Regions from separate parts of the Pectinatus frisingensis genome, predicted to be linked through region 1. Evidence: riboswitches for the same ligand, from Rfam matches in the RefSeq annotation. Region 1 holds a riboswitch; each other region holds the start of a gene.

Region 1 (3,485 bases):
CCATAAGTGCTTCGGTCAAAAACAGCTGTTCCCATATTAAGCCGAAAAGCAATATTGCCTTCAAATTTGCCATTATCTATTTCCACAAATCGGTTTGTATTAATAGAGGTTGCTGCCGACCAGGGATCATAGCCGTTTTCCTGAGTATAACCGTTGGCAGCACTGTATTTATATGCCAGATCTATCATGGAACCGGAATGCATGGTTAAAGCACTCGCAAAAATTGTAGACTTAGCATCCAACGGACGCCATATTCCTCCATTTAAAATATTAATAGGTTCATTATATCTGGAAACCGGTGGTCCGCCGGTCTGTGTATCTCTGGCATAGGTAGTATAAATGCCTCCACTCGTGATATTATAAGTTCCGCTTGGGTCGGCATTTATTCCCCAATTTATGTAATTGGCGTTTTCTCCATTTATTACCAGCTGATCCCATGCCTCACAGGGTGCGGTATAAGTAAGCAAAAAAAACGCCAGGGGACATGATATTATATATTTATTATTCCTTTTCAAAATGTTTCTTCCTTATTGTTATTATAAAAATAAACAGGGGCAAATCCTTTGCCCTTGCGTTCAGTCAGTTATCCGGTTATTTGCCGGCGTAGGAACTCATAAAGTCATCATATTCGTCCTGGCTCATACCGGCACGGGATACCAGCACCGGATGGACAAAACCACGGACAGACTTAATGGCACGCCTGCCGCGGCGGGTAACGGTCGGCATCGCCAGGGAGATCGCATTAAAGGCTGCACTGCCAATTGTTCCCCAGCCAGAGGCTGTGGCGGCATCGATAGCGCTGCCGGAAATACCGCTGGTATCATAGACACCCAGTGTATCACCCAGCATGCCCCAAACCTTGCTCAGTTCGTCGGCCGGCAATAATGCCCACAGATAACCGTTGACAGTTGATATGCTGACACTACTAATCAATGTAGCTGTATTGGACAATAAATCATCACCCGTCAAATCGGCTATATTGGCATGCCATAAATGACCAGTGAAAGCAAAATTATTGTCATAAGAACCATTTATGATATAAGCCGTACCATCCTCAAGAATGGCCAGTGACCGGATATCAAAAGTATCACTATCAGCAGTAGTTCCACTGACAGCGGCCTTAACTAAATCGGTAACAGCCAAACTTGTGGACACCTTTTGAATGCGCGAAGCCGGGTTCCATTTGATTGGATACTGGTTCCACTGCGCCCCACCCAGGGCCGTCACATAGAAGCTGCCGCCATAGTACTGCAGATCAAAGACATTCGGTGCCAGGCTGGCACTCGGACCGCCGCCGCTGACCGGTGTCAGCGTACCGGGGTCGAGCTTGACAATGATACTGTTATAGTAAGTATAGTTTGCCGGATTAGAGGGCGAACCGGACAAACTATACTGCTGGGCTGCGGCATAAACGTAGTCAGTGCCTGATTCAGTGTTAAATACCGAGTCGACGCTGTGTGCCGTGGCACCCGAACCCGTCGGTACAAACTGATAATCATGGCTGTCCAATGTCAGGGTTTCCGTACTGCCGGTCTTGCCATGGATAAGCTTAAATATGCGCCCGTTGTCATTATCAGTACCGGTGTAATCAGCACCATAAAGTGTGCCGGCATCAGTCCCGCCCGGTGAATTGATGCTGTAGACATTTAACAGATCTTTACCGTCGCTGTATTTTTTGGTACTATCAGTAATCACAGGTGCCGACCAATCATTTGGATCATAGACACTTAAGAGGCAGGGATCTTGTACCATATTTCCACTCGAATCATAATGATATACTCTTTTTACCAGCAATACCCTGATGCCGGTGCCGCTGCCGCCGTTAAAGTAAAAGGCGATAGGATCGGTATTAGTGAACTCAGTCCCGCTCCCTGATACAGGAGTATACGCCGGCGTGCTGGTGCTACTGGAAGTAATCAGGCGCAGACGCCCCTTGTTTGACAGTGATGTAGCAAAATTATAAAATGTTGCTACTACCTTTGATATTGACATAATTAATAAGCCTCCTTAAACAAAATTGGTTCTTATACCCCGGCAGGACAGCCTCACTGCCCTGCGACATTTGAGACGCTGCACCTCCTTTATCCGGATTACTGTATTAATAACTGCACCGGCGGTCAGTTATTGTCGTCCGTGCAGACAACAGCCTGCTTAAAATGGCAATAAAAAAACTCCCTTGCGGGAGCGCACTACACAGACAGGCCAAAAAAGCCCGGATGTGTAATCTCCTCCCCATACCTCGCAGGTCAAGCGGTGATTGTACAACAGGCAGTTCTCCTGACTCCGGGTCATTGTTTATCCGCGCCTTCCCAAAGCATTGCTCCAGTGACGTTGTCTGCGGATTTACTCTCCGTTACAGTGGCGGGACCGTGTTGGCTTTGCACCAAACTTCCCTATTAAGCCCCGAAGGGCACCTGTTCCGATTTATTAAGTTTTTATTTATGCAGCCATCACCACATTGCGCGCGATTGTCCGCCCTTTTAAGGGTGGATAAAGAACGAGATGCCTGCATAACTGTCAGTTTGCCCTTTATCCGCTCTTAATTTCTGAGGGCAGATAAAGCAAAAATGTCTTACATAGCTATATTGATAAAACAAAAGCGCCAGTTATCCCGACCAGCGGAATTACCGACGCTTTATTTTCTAAAAGCCGCCTGCTTTTGCCGGGTCAAGAACGAAAGCTGTTCCCAAAAACAGCTCACCTAAAAATCTGCAGTCAAATGCACCACATAAATCATGCATATACCTGCAAATGTTCCCAATCCCAGACCTGTACATCGCAGGCTATATACGGATATAAAAACCAGGCAGTACCCTGACTTAGGTTCATTGCTGCATTTTTCCTTGGTAAGAGGGAAACAAAAATACAGCTCTCCTTCACAGTTGCGAGACAGCGCCGGACTTGCACCGGACTTCCCTATTGAATCCATCCAGATAATGGATACCTGATTTCATAAAAATTATCTAATTGTTAATATTATCTTAATTTAATAAATAATAGTTTTCACTTATTACGATAATGCTATTTTACAGATTTGTCAACTATAATTTTATCAGTTTTTAGCTTTTCATCGAACATTTTAAAATATCAACTATAATAAAGACAAGCGGGGCGGCATATCTTCTGCATTCCAAAATCACTATATCCAAGCATATCAATCTTTGCATCTCATCAATTTTCCCAATGTCATTGATAGCTCATTTGATTTTTGAACGAATTATTAAGTCAGTGTTTCAACATAAATGAATTGTTTTAAAATATATCCGCTTTGAAATTTGGTCCAATTGAATTCCGCAAAATCTTCTATATCCGAATAATAGATTCAAAAGCATTTCCATTATTAAAAAGTAATGTTATACTAATCATAAAAAAAGGTGATATGGATGAAAAGAAAAATTCTTTTCCTGATTTGTGTATTTATGAGTTTTTTAGTAAGCAGCATAGCTCTCGCCGCTGCATCAACTGCTGATGCCGATTCATCGGCA
Region 2 (3,485 bases), 570 kb from region 1:
AACACTACCATCTTTTTTTTCTGTTTTAGGGGCAATAATCACATCTACTTTTTCCAATGTCTTAATTGCCTTCATCGTCAATAATTCAGGGTCACCCGGACCAACGCCTATGCCATAAAAAATACCAGTCATTAAATATTCTCCTCAAAATCAATTAATTTTTCACATACAATTTTAGATTATACAATACCTTTACCACTAAAAGCAAAATTTTGATAGTTTTCCCGCATATTGTCAGCATGGTATTGAATAAATTATTGATAAAGTCATGACCTCCAGTAAACTGGAGGCTTGTTCTAGCCCTGGAAGGGCATATTACTAACATAAGCCCCTCAAGGGGCGTCCGAAAGGTCTAACCAACGTTTTTCTTTTTCGAGCGACCCCTAAAGGGGTTTTTTTTTGCCTTTTACTTCTTGCTACCCGTAAACGGGTCTACAAATTCCCTTAAACTTATCTGATCTGTTATTTGATCTTGTTGTAACTGATTTCTAATGTAATTCTCTATCTGCTTCTTATTTCTTCCTACTGTATCTACAAAATATCCTCTTGACCAAAAGGTTCTGCTTCCATACTTATATTTTAAATTTGCGTGCCTATCAAATATCATCAAACTGCTTTTCCCCTTTAAATATCCCATAAAACTTGAAACACTATACTTTGGGGGAATACTCAACAATAAATGTATATGATCTGGACAAGCTTCTGCTTCTATAATTTCAACACCTTTATCCTCACACAGTTTTCTTAATATCCATCCTATATCTTTTTTCAATTCTCCATAAATTTCCATTCGACGATATTTTGGTGAAAATACTATATGATATTGACATCTCCACTTTGTATGTTCTAAACTTTGTATATCTTTATCTTTCATGATAAAGTCCTCCCTGTTATTTTTATGCGGTTGGCTAGACCTGCATTTATTATAACAGGGACTTTTTTTCGACTAAAGTCAAAACCTTCGATTCCGCCGGCTGAGCCGGTGGATTATTTTGAACAGTTATTAAAGAATCTTATCCAGCGGGCAAGTAGCCTGCCGGATAAGATTATATGCAAATAGTAAATTATTTTGCTTCCAAAGCATTCCATGCTTCGTTGGCACGTTCCACAAAGATATTACGAACAGCTGCATTTTCACCAAGGCCATGGATATATGTATCGACTTTAAAACCTGCTTTTTCAAGAATTGATTTATGTGACTGCGGTTCTGCGCCAGCCATATCATTATTAGCATGATCCCCTGCTACCATCATCATTGGCATCAATGTTACCTTTTTGATACCCTTTTGTTTCAGCTGAGGAATTATAGTTTCAAGATTTGGCCAGCCTTCCACTGTATAAAGATAAACATTTTTCAATTTCAGTGAATCAATGCGATCTTGTATTACCGCATAATAGGCATTACTTGGATCCGGTGTTCCATGAGCCATAACCAATATAGCTTCATCCTTGCCTACTTTAGGAAATTGCGTAGAAAAGGCCTTTAAAAATTCATTGATATCATCGCGCTGATTTTCCTGTCCCATCCAATACATAGCCGATGTGCCGAGCGTCATTTTTTTGAAATCTTTTTTATACAAATCAAATACTGCCGAATCATAAGCATATTCCATCCCCGGAATAACATCAAGTGATGCGATAGCCACACGAGTATACCCTTGTGCTTTCAAATCCTTTAGGGCATCTTCCGGCGTAGGAATTGTGATGCCTTCCTTAGCTTTTATTCTATCAATGATAATATGCGATGTAAATGACAGAATAACTTTCGTGTCAGGATGCGCTGCCTGGATTTCCTGGACAGTTTTTTCTATAGTTTTTTCACGTGAATCCTTAAAAGTAGTACCAAAACTCATAACTAAAATTGCATCTTTATTCTGTACATTGGCCATCTGTGGATTATTATAAGTACGAAGCCCAATTTCAGCTGCCTGTTTCAATGCCGGTGTCGCATCCGTAACCTCAGGATTTAATTTATAACTGGCATAAGAAGTAGTCATAAAACCTGTTAATGTCGCACATGCCATTGAAGCGACCAACATTTTTTTCCAACTGATTTTCATTTGACAAAGCCCTCCTAAATTTTTGTTAATTACAATAAACCTATTCAGTGTTTGTCATCTATCCGGGCAAAATATAATTTTGCAAAATAAAACCCTTCACCAAGATGCAATGAAGGGTATCATCAGACAAGATCGTATCGAGTATGTCCGAAAATACCACCTTCCCATCGCTCGTGGGTAAAAACACAGTAAAACCATATAGGCAGCTTATCCTAAGTGCAAACAATAAGTCTGCCTTATGGATATAAATCATTACTGTGTTACGGTGATCGACAAACAGGCAGTTCTCCTGGCTTTGAATCATCACGTTTCTGTGCCTTCCCATGCAGCTTAAACTGTCACAGTGACATATTACAGAATTGCTCCTCATTACAGTGGCGGGACCGCGTTGGCTTAAACCAACTTCTCCATTAAGTCCGTATGGACACCTGTTTCACTGATATTAATTTTATCGTTACTTATAATACAATTAATCACGTCTATTGTCAATAATTATATCAGATATTTTTGCTATTATATCTTCACATCAATCTGCGCTGAAACTCCAACTCCCTGTACACGGGAAACATTGCTGATACTTTTTGCATTTACGGGAATAAGTCCTTTTAGTCTAAATCGTTCGTCACTAAAACTGCCCTCAATCAGCAATACCGCCTGGGTCCTATCGATTGCCTCCTGCGGTCCGGTAACTTGCGCAGCTCCCACATAAGAACCGTTACCTATTGAAATTATCGGCACTACTTTTGTAGCATACGAGGTCCCATTCCATGTTGTCCGAGCAAATTATTTATTGCTGAATTCAATGGTATAGAAAACTTGTCTACCAATATGGATATACCGCCAACTTTAAGCGCATCACCCAATATACTGCCAAAATTAAATGCCTGTGTAGTCCCTACCGTTGCTGTTAATATCGTAAGGCAAACGACTGCGACTACTGCCATTTTTTTCAAATGCATAACCAATCCTCCTATTTGTAAAATATTTACTAAATATTATACCACGGACGCAGTGGCTGTTAATATTTACACTTACGGTTATTATAAAATTTAAATGCATCTTAGCTGCTACTTTTTCTATATTTTAAATCCACCGCTAGAGGTAAAGCACAAAATATTGTATAATTGCTAATATAGATTTAAAATTAATTGAATTCTATTTGTGAAGTGATTTTTATTTTTTACTAATATTCAGCAGTGTCTGTAATCTTATTGTTTAAACAAAATCCCATAACTTAAACTAAAAGGAACTGTTAAAATGGAACAATACTCTGCCTTGTTTTTAGAATTTATTTCCACTTGGGGATATATTGCAATAGCTTTGCTCATGGCGTTAGAAAATGCCTGTATTCCTATTCCCAGCGAATTGATTTTAGGTTTTGCCGGCTACCTGATATCTATAGGTAAAATGGATTTCAGCGAAGCT
Region 3 (3,485 bases), 1.1 Mb from region 1:
CAACAAACCACAGTTCATCTGTCATTATTTTTTTTATACATAATTCATTTTTATGGATAATAGCGCCACCGCCTAAAACTGCTGCATCTGCCTGATAATTGAGCAGCTCGTTTACAGCAGCTGCAGTTTTATTTGTTGTGACCTTGATGGTCATGTTTTTGTGGATCTGTTTTAATGCCGCTGCCCATACCGGTATCAGGTAATTTGCGGTTAGATAATTACCGGCAATTCTCAATGAGCCGCATTTACCGTCAGTATAATCACGGACTAATATATTTCTCTGAGAAGGGAAGTCTTATAATATTATTTACATTTGCAAGACAATCAAATCAGTCTGTGAGATATCTGTAATAAAGTTTTTATAATACCACGGCAAAAAAATTTATTTATGATTAGCTTTATTATTAGTGTATATTGGAATTTTATTATTTTAAATTTGTAATTTTTTTATTGACAAATTTGTAAAATAGCATTATCGTAATAAGTGAAAACTATTATTTATTAAATTAAGATAATATTAACAATTAGATAATTTTTATGAAATCAGGTATCCATTATCTGGATGGATTCAATAGGGAAGTCCGGTGCAAGTCCGGCGCTGTCTCGCAACTGTGAAGGAGAGCTGTATTTTTGTTTCCCTCTTACCAAGGAAAAATGCAGCAATGAACCTAAGTCAGGGTACTGCCTGGTTTTTATATCCGTATATAGCCTGCGATGTACAGGTCTGGGATTGAGAACATTTGCAGGTATATGCATGATGTATGTGGTGCATTTGACTGCAGATTTTTAGGTGAGCTGTTTTTGGGAACAGCTTTCGTTCTTGACCCGGCAAAAGCAGGCAGCTTTTAGAAAATAAAGCGTCGGTAATTCCGCTGGTCGGGATAACTGGCGCTTTTGTTTTATCAATATAGCTATGTAAGACATTTTTGCTTTATCTGCCCTTAGAAATTAAGAGCGGATAAAGGGCAAACTGACAGTTATGCAGGCATTTCGTTCTTTATCCACCCTTAAAAGGGCGGACAATCGCGCGCAGCGTGGTGATGGGCTGCATAAATAAAAACTTAATAAATCGGAACAGGTGCCCTTCGGGGCTTAATAGGGAAGTTTGGTGCAAAGCCAACACGGTCCCGCCACTGTAACGGAGAGTAAATCCGCAGACAACGTCACTGGAGCAATGCTTTGGGAAGGCGCGGATAAACGATGACCCGGAGTCAGGAGAACTGCCTGTTGTACAATCACCGCTTGACCTGCGAGGTATGGGGAGGAGATTACACATCCGGGCTTTTTTGGCCTGTCTGTGTAGTGCGCTCCCGCAAGGGAGTTTTTTTATTGTCCTTTTATATCACAAATTTTATTTATAGTGAGGTAAACCATGAAACAATTATCTTTAATTTCAACACTGACCGCTATGTTTTTCAGTCTTATTTTGCTGCTGCCGTCAACGGCAATGGCCGCCGATATTCAAAACATCGGTGTAATGAATCGACAGCAGGTTGTTGCCGCCTATCCCGGCATACAGGAAATATTCCAGCAGCTGCAGGATATGCGCACTGCCGCACAAAATGATTACAATACCAAGAGCAAAGGTCTGTCCGATGATAAGCGCAAGACACTCAATGACACTATCGCCCAGCAGGAAGCACAAAAAGAAGCTAAACTCATGAATCCGGTAGAAAATAAAATCAGCGCTGCCGTCAAAGCAGTCGCCGCTGACAAAGGGCTTACCATTATTCTGGATGCTGCCGATGTCGTCTATGGCGGTACCGACATTACCAATGATGTTATCGCCAAAATAAAATAAGCATATTAAAAGCCTGTTGTCTGCACGGACGACAATAACTAACCGCCGGTGCAGTTATTAATACAGTAATCCGGATAAAGGAGGTGCAGCGTCTTAAATGTCGCAGGGCAGTGAGGCTGTCCTGCCGGGGTATAAGAACCAATTTTGTTTAAGGAGGCTTTATTTATGAGTTTGTCTACAGTGGTGTCAACTTTTTATAATTTCGGTGCTTCTCCTGCGGCCGGTCGTCTTAAATTGATTTCTTCTTCGGGGTCAACGCCGACTGTTACGGGAGGACTCCCAAATGATATTCCTAATACCGATCCTATCGCTTTTTACTTTAACGGCGGCAGCGGCACCGGCATCAGGATATTGCTAGTGGAAAGGAATTACGACAAAAATTATAAGCAAACTTTTTGTACGCTTTCCGTGTATGATCCCAGCAGTTGGACAAAAACAGTCAATGAAAATTCGTCGGCTTATGAATACAGTGATGGTGCTCCGCTGCTCAATATTTACAATATCAATTCACCGGGCGGGACTGATGCCGGCACACTTTATGGTGCTGATTACACCGGTACTGATAATGACAACGGGCGCATATTTAAGCTTATCCATGGCAAGACCGGCAGTGCGGAAACCCTGACATTGGACAGCCATGATTATCAGTTTGTACCGACGGGTTCGGGTGCCACGGCACACAGCGTCGACTCGGTATTTAACACTGAATCAGGCACTGACTACGTTTATGCCGCAGCCCAGCAGTATAGTTTGTCCGGTTCGCCCTCTAATCCGGCAAACTATACTTACTATAACAGTATCATTGTCAAGCTCGATCCCGGTACGCTGACACCGGTCAGCGGCGGCGGTCCGAGTGCCAGCCTGGCACCGAATGTCTTTGATCTGCAGTACTATGGCGGCAGCTTCTATGTGACGGCCCTGGGTGGGGCGCAGTGGAACCAGACTCCAATCAAATGGAACTTTTTGTAATAATAACAATAAGGAAGAAACATTTTGAAAAGGAATAATAAATATATAGTATTATATCCCCTGGCTCTTTTTTTGCTTACTTATACCGCACCCTGTGAGGCATGGGATCAGCTGGTAATAAATGGAGAAAATGCCAATTACATAAATTGGGGAATAAATGCCGACCCAAGCGGAACTTATAATATCACGAGTGGAGGCATTTATACTACCTATGCCAGAGATACACAGACCGGCGGACCACCGGTTTCCAGATATAATGAACCTATTAATATTTTAAATGGAGGAATATGGCGTCCGCTGGATGCTAAGTCTATAATTCTTGCGAGTGCTTTAACCATGCATTCCGGTTCCATGATAGATCTGGCATATAAATACAGTGCTGCCAACGGTTATACTCAGGAAAACGGCTATGATCCCTGGTCGGCAGCAACCTCTATTAATACAGCGCGACGTTTGTCATTGAATAATGGCAGTTTTGAAGGCAATATTGCTTTTCGGCTTAATATGGGAACAGCTGTTTTTGACCAAAGCGGATATAGCTCCATGGGTGGTACTGAGGGTATATCTTTGACTACGCCGCAGATAATCAATACGGCTGAATATCCAACTGTAAATGTTACACTGCATTATATCATCGGCAATCATTTTGGTGAAGGAATGGTTGGATCTAATTGTTACTATCCATGGGATCACCAGACAGCAGCCATGCTGAAGA
Region 4 (3,485 bases), 700 kb from region 1:
AAACAATTACCTGACATTTTTCAGGGAAAATCTTGACCAAACGTCTGCTATCCCACCCGATGACAGATTGCGACATATCTTTTTTTCTATCAGCGGCTATTTCCTGCAGCATCGCAACGAATTATATTTTTGGATGAGAGTCTGGCTGTTTCCTCCGGTTGATTGCACACATGATGTATTGCTATCAATACAGGAAACCAATAAGCAATTAGCTGAAACAATTGCTACCATTTTCCAACAAGGCATCAATAATAAAATTTTTATTGATGAGACTGCTTTAGAGTTAGCGCATGCCTATTTATGTATGTTAGATGGTTATCTGGTGCGTGTAATATGCCACCCCAAATTTGATTATGACAAAACCCTATCCATAATATGGAACGCTTTTTTATTAAAATCTTTAAAGTTGCCAGATGCATCTATCGATCGACCTAATTAACTTTCAAATTTTCTATCAACTCATCTGTACTATAAATATCATTTGCTATATCCATCCCTTTTAGACGCAGCCTATGAGCTATCTGCGCTGCCAATGGCATTTCCAGTCCCAATCTTTTCACTTTTGCAGCATCACTAAACACCTGCCTGGGACTACCGTCAACAGCAATTTTCCCCATATGCATTACAATTATTCGGTCAGCCATTATCGCTTCATTCATAAAATGAGTAATAAGTATTATTGTTATCCCATATTTTTCATGAATTTCCCGCACCGCTTTTAACACAGCTTCTCTTCCAGACGGATCAAGCATTGCCGTTGGCTCGTCCAGTACCAGATAATCTGTACGCATCGCTAATACTCCTGCTATTGCAATCAGTTGTTTTTGTCCACCTGATAAAAGATGAGGAGCGAATTTGCGCTTTTTTTCCATTCCCACCGCTCGTAAACTTTCTGTGACACGTTTTTTTATCTCTTGTGGCACTATTCCCAGATTTTCCGGACCAAAAGCTACATCATCTTCAACGATTGCCGCGATTATCTGATTATCGGGATTTTGAAATACCATTCCTACTTTTTGCCGCACCTGCCAAATAGTCGCTTCATTTCTGGTATCCATGCCATCAACAATGCATACGCCTTTCGTTGGCAGCAATAGCCCATTCAGTTGACGTGCCAATGTAGATTTTCCTGAACCATTAAGCCCTACTACAGCAATAAACTCACCCTTATCTATTGTGAGATTAATATTTTCCAAGGCATTTTTTTCATTATCAAATTGTTTGTATTTATATATAAGATTTTTTATTTCAATTTTACCCAATTTATATCTTCCAATCATTTTTCAAAATATCTTTCTTTATCATAAATGTTTTCATATCATTGTCAATAGTTTTTATTCTTATGTTTATAATTTATACTATAATAATAAGTACATATTGATGAAAAATATCATTTATTCTTATATTTTTATCATTTTCATAATTTTACATCATTATTGACATTTATCGTGTTATGTGCCACAATATTGGCATGTAGTATATTATATTTAGTCCAGCAGCATAAATGAATATAATGCCCATACGAATTCAAGGAACAGGTGTCAGTGACTTAATAGAGAATCCGGTAAAATCCGGAGCTGTCCCGCAGCTGTCATGCAGAGTAAATTGCAATATGTCATTGAGATAATAATCTTGAGAAGGCGCAATAAACGATGAAGCTTAGCCAGAAGAACTGCCTGTTGACATCACCATGCCGCAAATTTATTCATACGACAAACCTACGAGTGATAGGGAGGAGAATTTTCCATGATAAACAAAGGTAAAATTGTGATTATCGGTGCCAGTAATGTCGGTTCGGCAATATTAGGCAAAATAACCGATTTTCAGCTGGCGTCTGAAATAGTCTTAATAGACATAAACGCCGACAAAGCAAAGGGTGAAGCTCTTGATGCCAGTCATGCCACTTCGTGCATATACAGTACGAACATAAATGTACATACAGGTACATATAAGGATTGCCAAAATGCCGGTATAATAATTATTACTGCCGGTCCCAGCATCAGACCGGGTGAAAAACCGGATCGTTTAATATTGGCAAAAACCAACACCAAAATAATGAACAGCATTATGACTGAAATAATCAAGTATACCAAGGATGCAATGATAATTGCAATAACTAATCCACTTGATGTGGCAACATACTATATTTCTACCCATTTTGATTATCCGCGGGAAAAAATCGTAGGCACTGGTACAATGCTTGAAACCTTTCGCTTTCGCCGCATTTTAGCTGATCACTATCATGTTGATCCAAAAAACATCCATGGATATATCTTAGGAGAGCATGGTAATAGCGCTTTTACGGCCTGGAGTACTGTCAATATCGCCGGCATGCCCCTTGAACACCTTGATGATTGTTTCAATTTCTCACAAAAAATAAATCGTCAGGCTATTGAAGATGCTGTCGTTCAGGTAGCTTACGATATAATAAATTTAAAAGGCTGGACCAATACAGGTATTGCTATGGTTGCCTGTCGATTCATAAAATCAATTTTATATGATGAACATACTATCCTGCCAATGTCCGCTGTTCTTGAAGGTGAATATGGTATACGCGGTGTGGCCTTAAGCATACCTCGCATGGTTTGTGCCGAGGGTATTGTAAAATCTTTCGAAGTTAAGCTTTCTTCCAAAGAAACAAATCAATTATTGGAATCAGCTGAAAGTGTAAGAAACGCACTCTCCAATATTTAATCATAAAATAATTAAATTTTTTATATATGCCCATTTTCTTCTTATACTTTCATAAGGGGGGAATGGGCATATATTTTTGCCCAATAATAATTTTCTGCCATTAAAAAGCAAGAAAAAAATAAGTATTGTTTATATCTTAGTGTAGTAGTATAATATGCTTAATGAAGTATAAATTACTAAGTCATATCGGACTCGTAAATTCTATATTAACATGCATATCTCATGATCCTATCAAAAACAAGGAGTGTTCTTTATTATGAGCGATAAATTACTTGAGGTTAAAAATTATTCTGTTGCATCAACAGATGATATTTCTATATTGCATAACTTGAATCTCACTATAAATAAAGGAGAGACTCACATATTAATGGGACCTAATGGTGCCGGTAAATCGACTTTCGGATCCTCTTTGCTCGCCAATCCGGTTTATAAAACGACCAGTGGCAGTATACTTTTCGAAAATGAGGATATCACCGACTTATCAACTGATAAAAGAGCAAAAAAGGGGATTTTCTTATCTTTCCAATCACCTGTTGAAGTCCCTGGAATTTCTTTATATAGTTTTTTGCGTGCCGCTTCCAAGAACACAATGAACCCTCTCAAAGGTAAAATATTTCGGCAAAAGCTTAATGATACCATGAAAAATCTCGACCTAAAACATGAATATCTTGAACGTGATCTCAACGTCGGTTTTTCTGGCGGTGAACGTAAAAAAGTTGAGATGCTCCAACTACTGATGCTTTCACCCAAACTTGCCATTATGGATGAAACTGATTCCGGTCTCGACGTTG

What was found. A riboswitch is a leader RNA that binds a small molecule or an ion and turns the genes downstream of it on or off. The one in region 1 is predicted to bind cobalamin.
Region 2: it holds a riboswitch for cobalamin, as region 1 does, so the genes downstream of both, F8M42_RS01010 (sirohydrochlorin cobaltochelatase) here and F8M42_RS11860 (hypothetical protein) in region 1, are expected to answer to the same signal.
Region 3: it holds a riboswitch for cobalamin, as region 1 does, so the genes downstream of both, F8M42_RS06570 (OmpH family outer membrane protein) here and F8M42_RS11860 (hypothetical protein) in region 1, are expected to answer to the same signal.
Region 4: it holds a riboswitch for cobalamin, as region 1 does, so the genes downstream of both, F8M42_RS01725 (L-lactate dehydrogenase) here and F8M42_RS11860 (hypothetical protein) in region 1, are expected to answer to the same signal.

What each region holds. Positions count from the first base shown of each region.
Region 1 covers NZ_CP045424.1:2,525,945-2,529,429, forward strand. Annotated here, with positions in the region: gene F8M42_RS11855 (TonB-dependent receptor domain-containing protein) at 1-515, opposite strand, end outside; gene F8M42_RS11860 (hypothetical protein) at 592-1,992, opposite strand; cobalamin riboswitch at 2,251-2,433, opposite strand; cobalamin riboswitch at 2,789-2,963, opposite strand; gene F8M42_RS11865 (hypothetical protein) at 3,384-3,485, shown strand, end outside.
Region 2 covers NZ_CP045424.1:215,854-219,338, reverse strand. Annotated here, with positions in the region: gene cobI (precorrin-2 C(20)-methyltransferase) at 1-132, opposite strand, end outside; gene tnpA (IS200/IS605 family transposase) at 407-874, opposite strand; gene F8M42_RS01010 (sirohydrochlorin cobaltochelatase) at 1,065-2,060, opposite strand; cobalamin riboswitch at 2,323-2,507, opposite strand; gene F8M42_RS13555 (hypothetical protein) at 2,574-2,798, opposite strand; gene F8M42_RS13550 (hypothetical protein) at 2,798-3,019, opposite strand; gene F8M42_RS01000 (DedA family protein) at 3,318-3,485, shown strand, end outside.
Region 3 covers NZ_CP045424.1:1,410,593-1,414,077, forward strand. Annotated here, with positions in the region: gene F8M42_RS06565 (LysR family transcriptional regulator substrate-binding protein) at 1-235, opposite strand, end outside; cobalamin riboswitch at 529-703, shown strand; cobalamin riboswitch at 1,060-1,242, shown strand; gene F8M42_RS06570 (OmpH family outer membrane protein) at 1,373-1,801, shown strand; gene F8M42_RS06575 (hypothetical protein) at 1,967-2,770, shown strand; gene F8M42_RS06580 (TonB-dependent receptor domain-containing protein) at 2,795-3,485, shown strand, end outside.
Region 4 covers NZ_CP045424.1:345,057-348,541, reverse strand. Annotated here, with positions in the region: gene F8M42_RS01735 (TetR/AcrR family transcriptional regulator) at 1-439, shown strand, start outside; gene F8M42_RS01730 (energy-coupling factor transporter ATPase) at 432-1,262, opposite strand; cobalamin riboswitch at 1,520-1,694, shown strand; gene F8M42_RS01725 (L-lactate dehydrogenase) at 1,747-2,694, shown strand; gene sufC (Fe-S cluster assembly ATPase SufC) at 2,951-3,485, shown strand, end outside.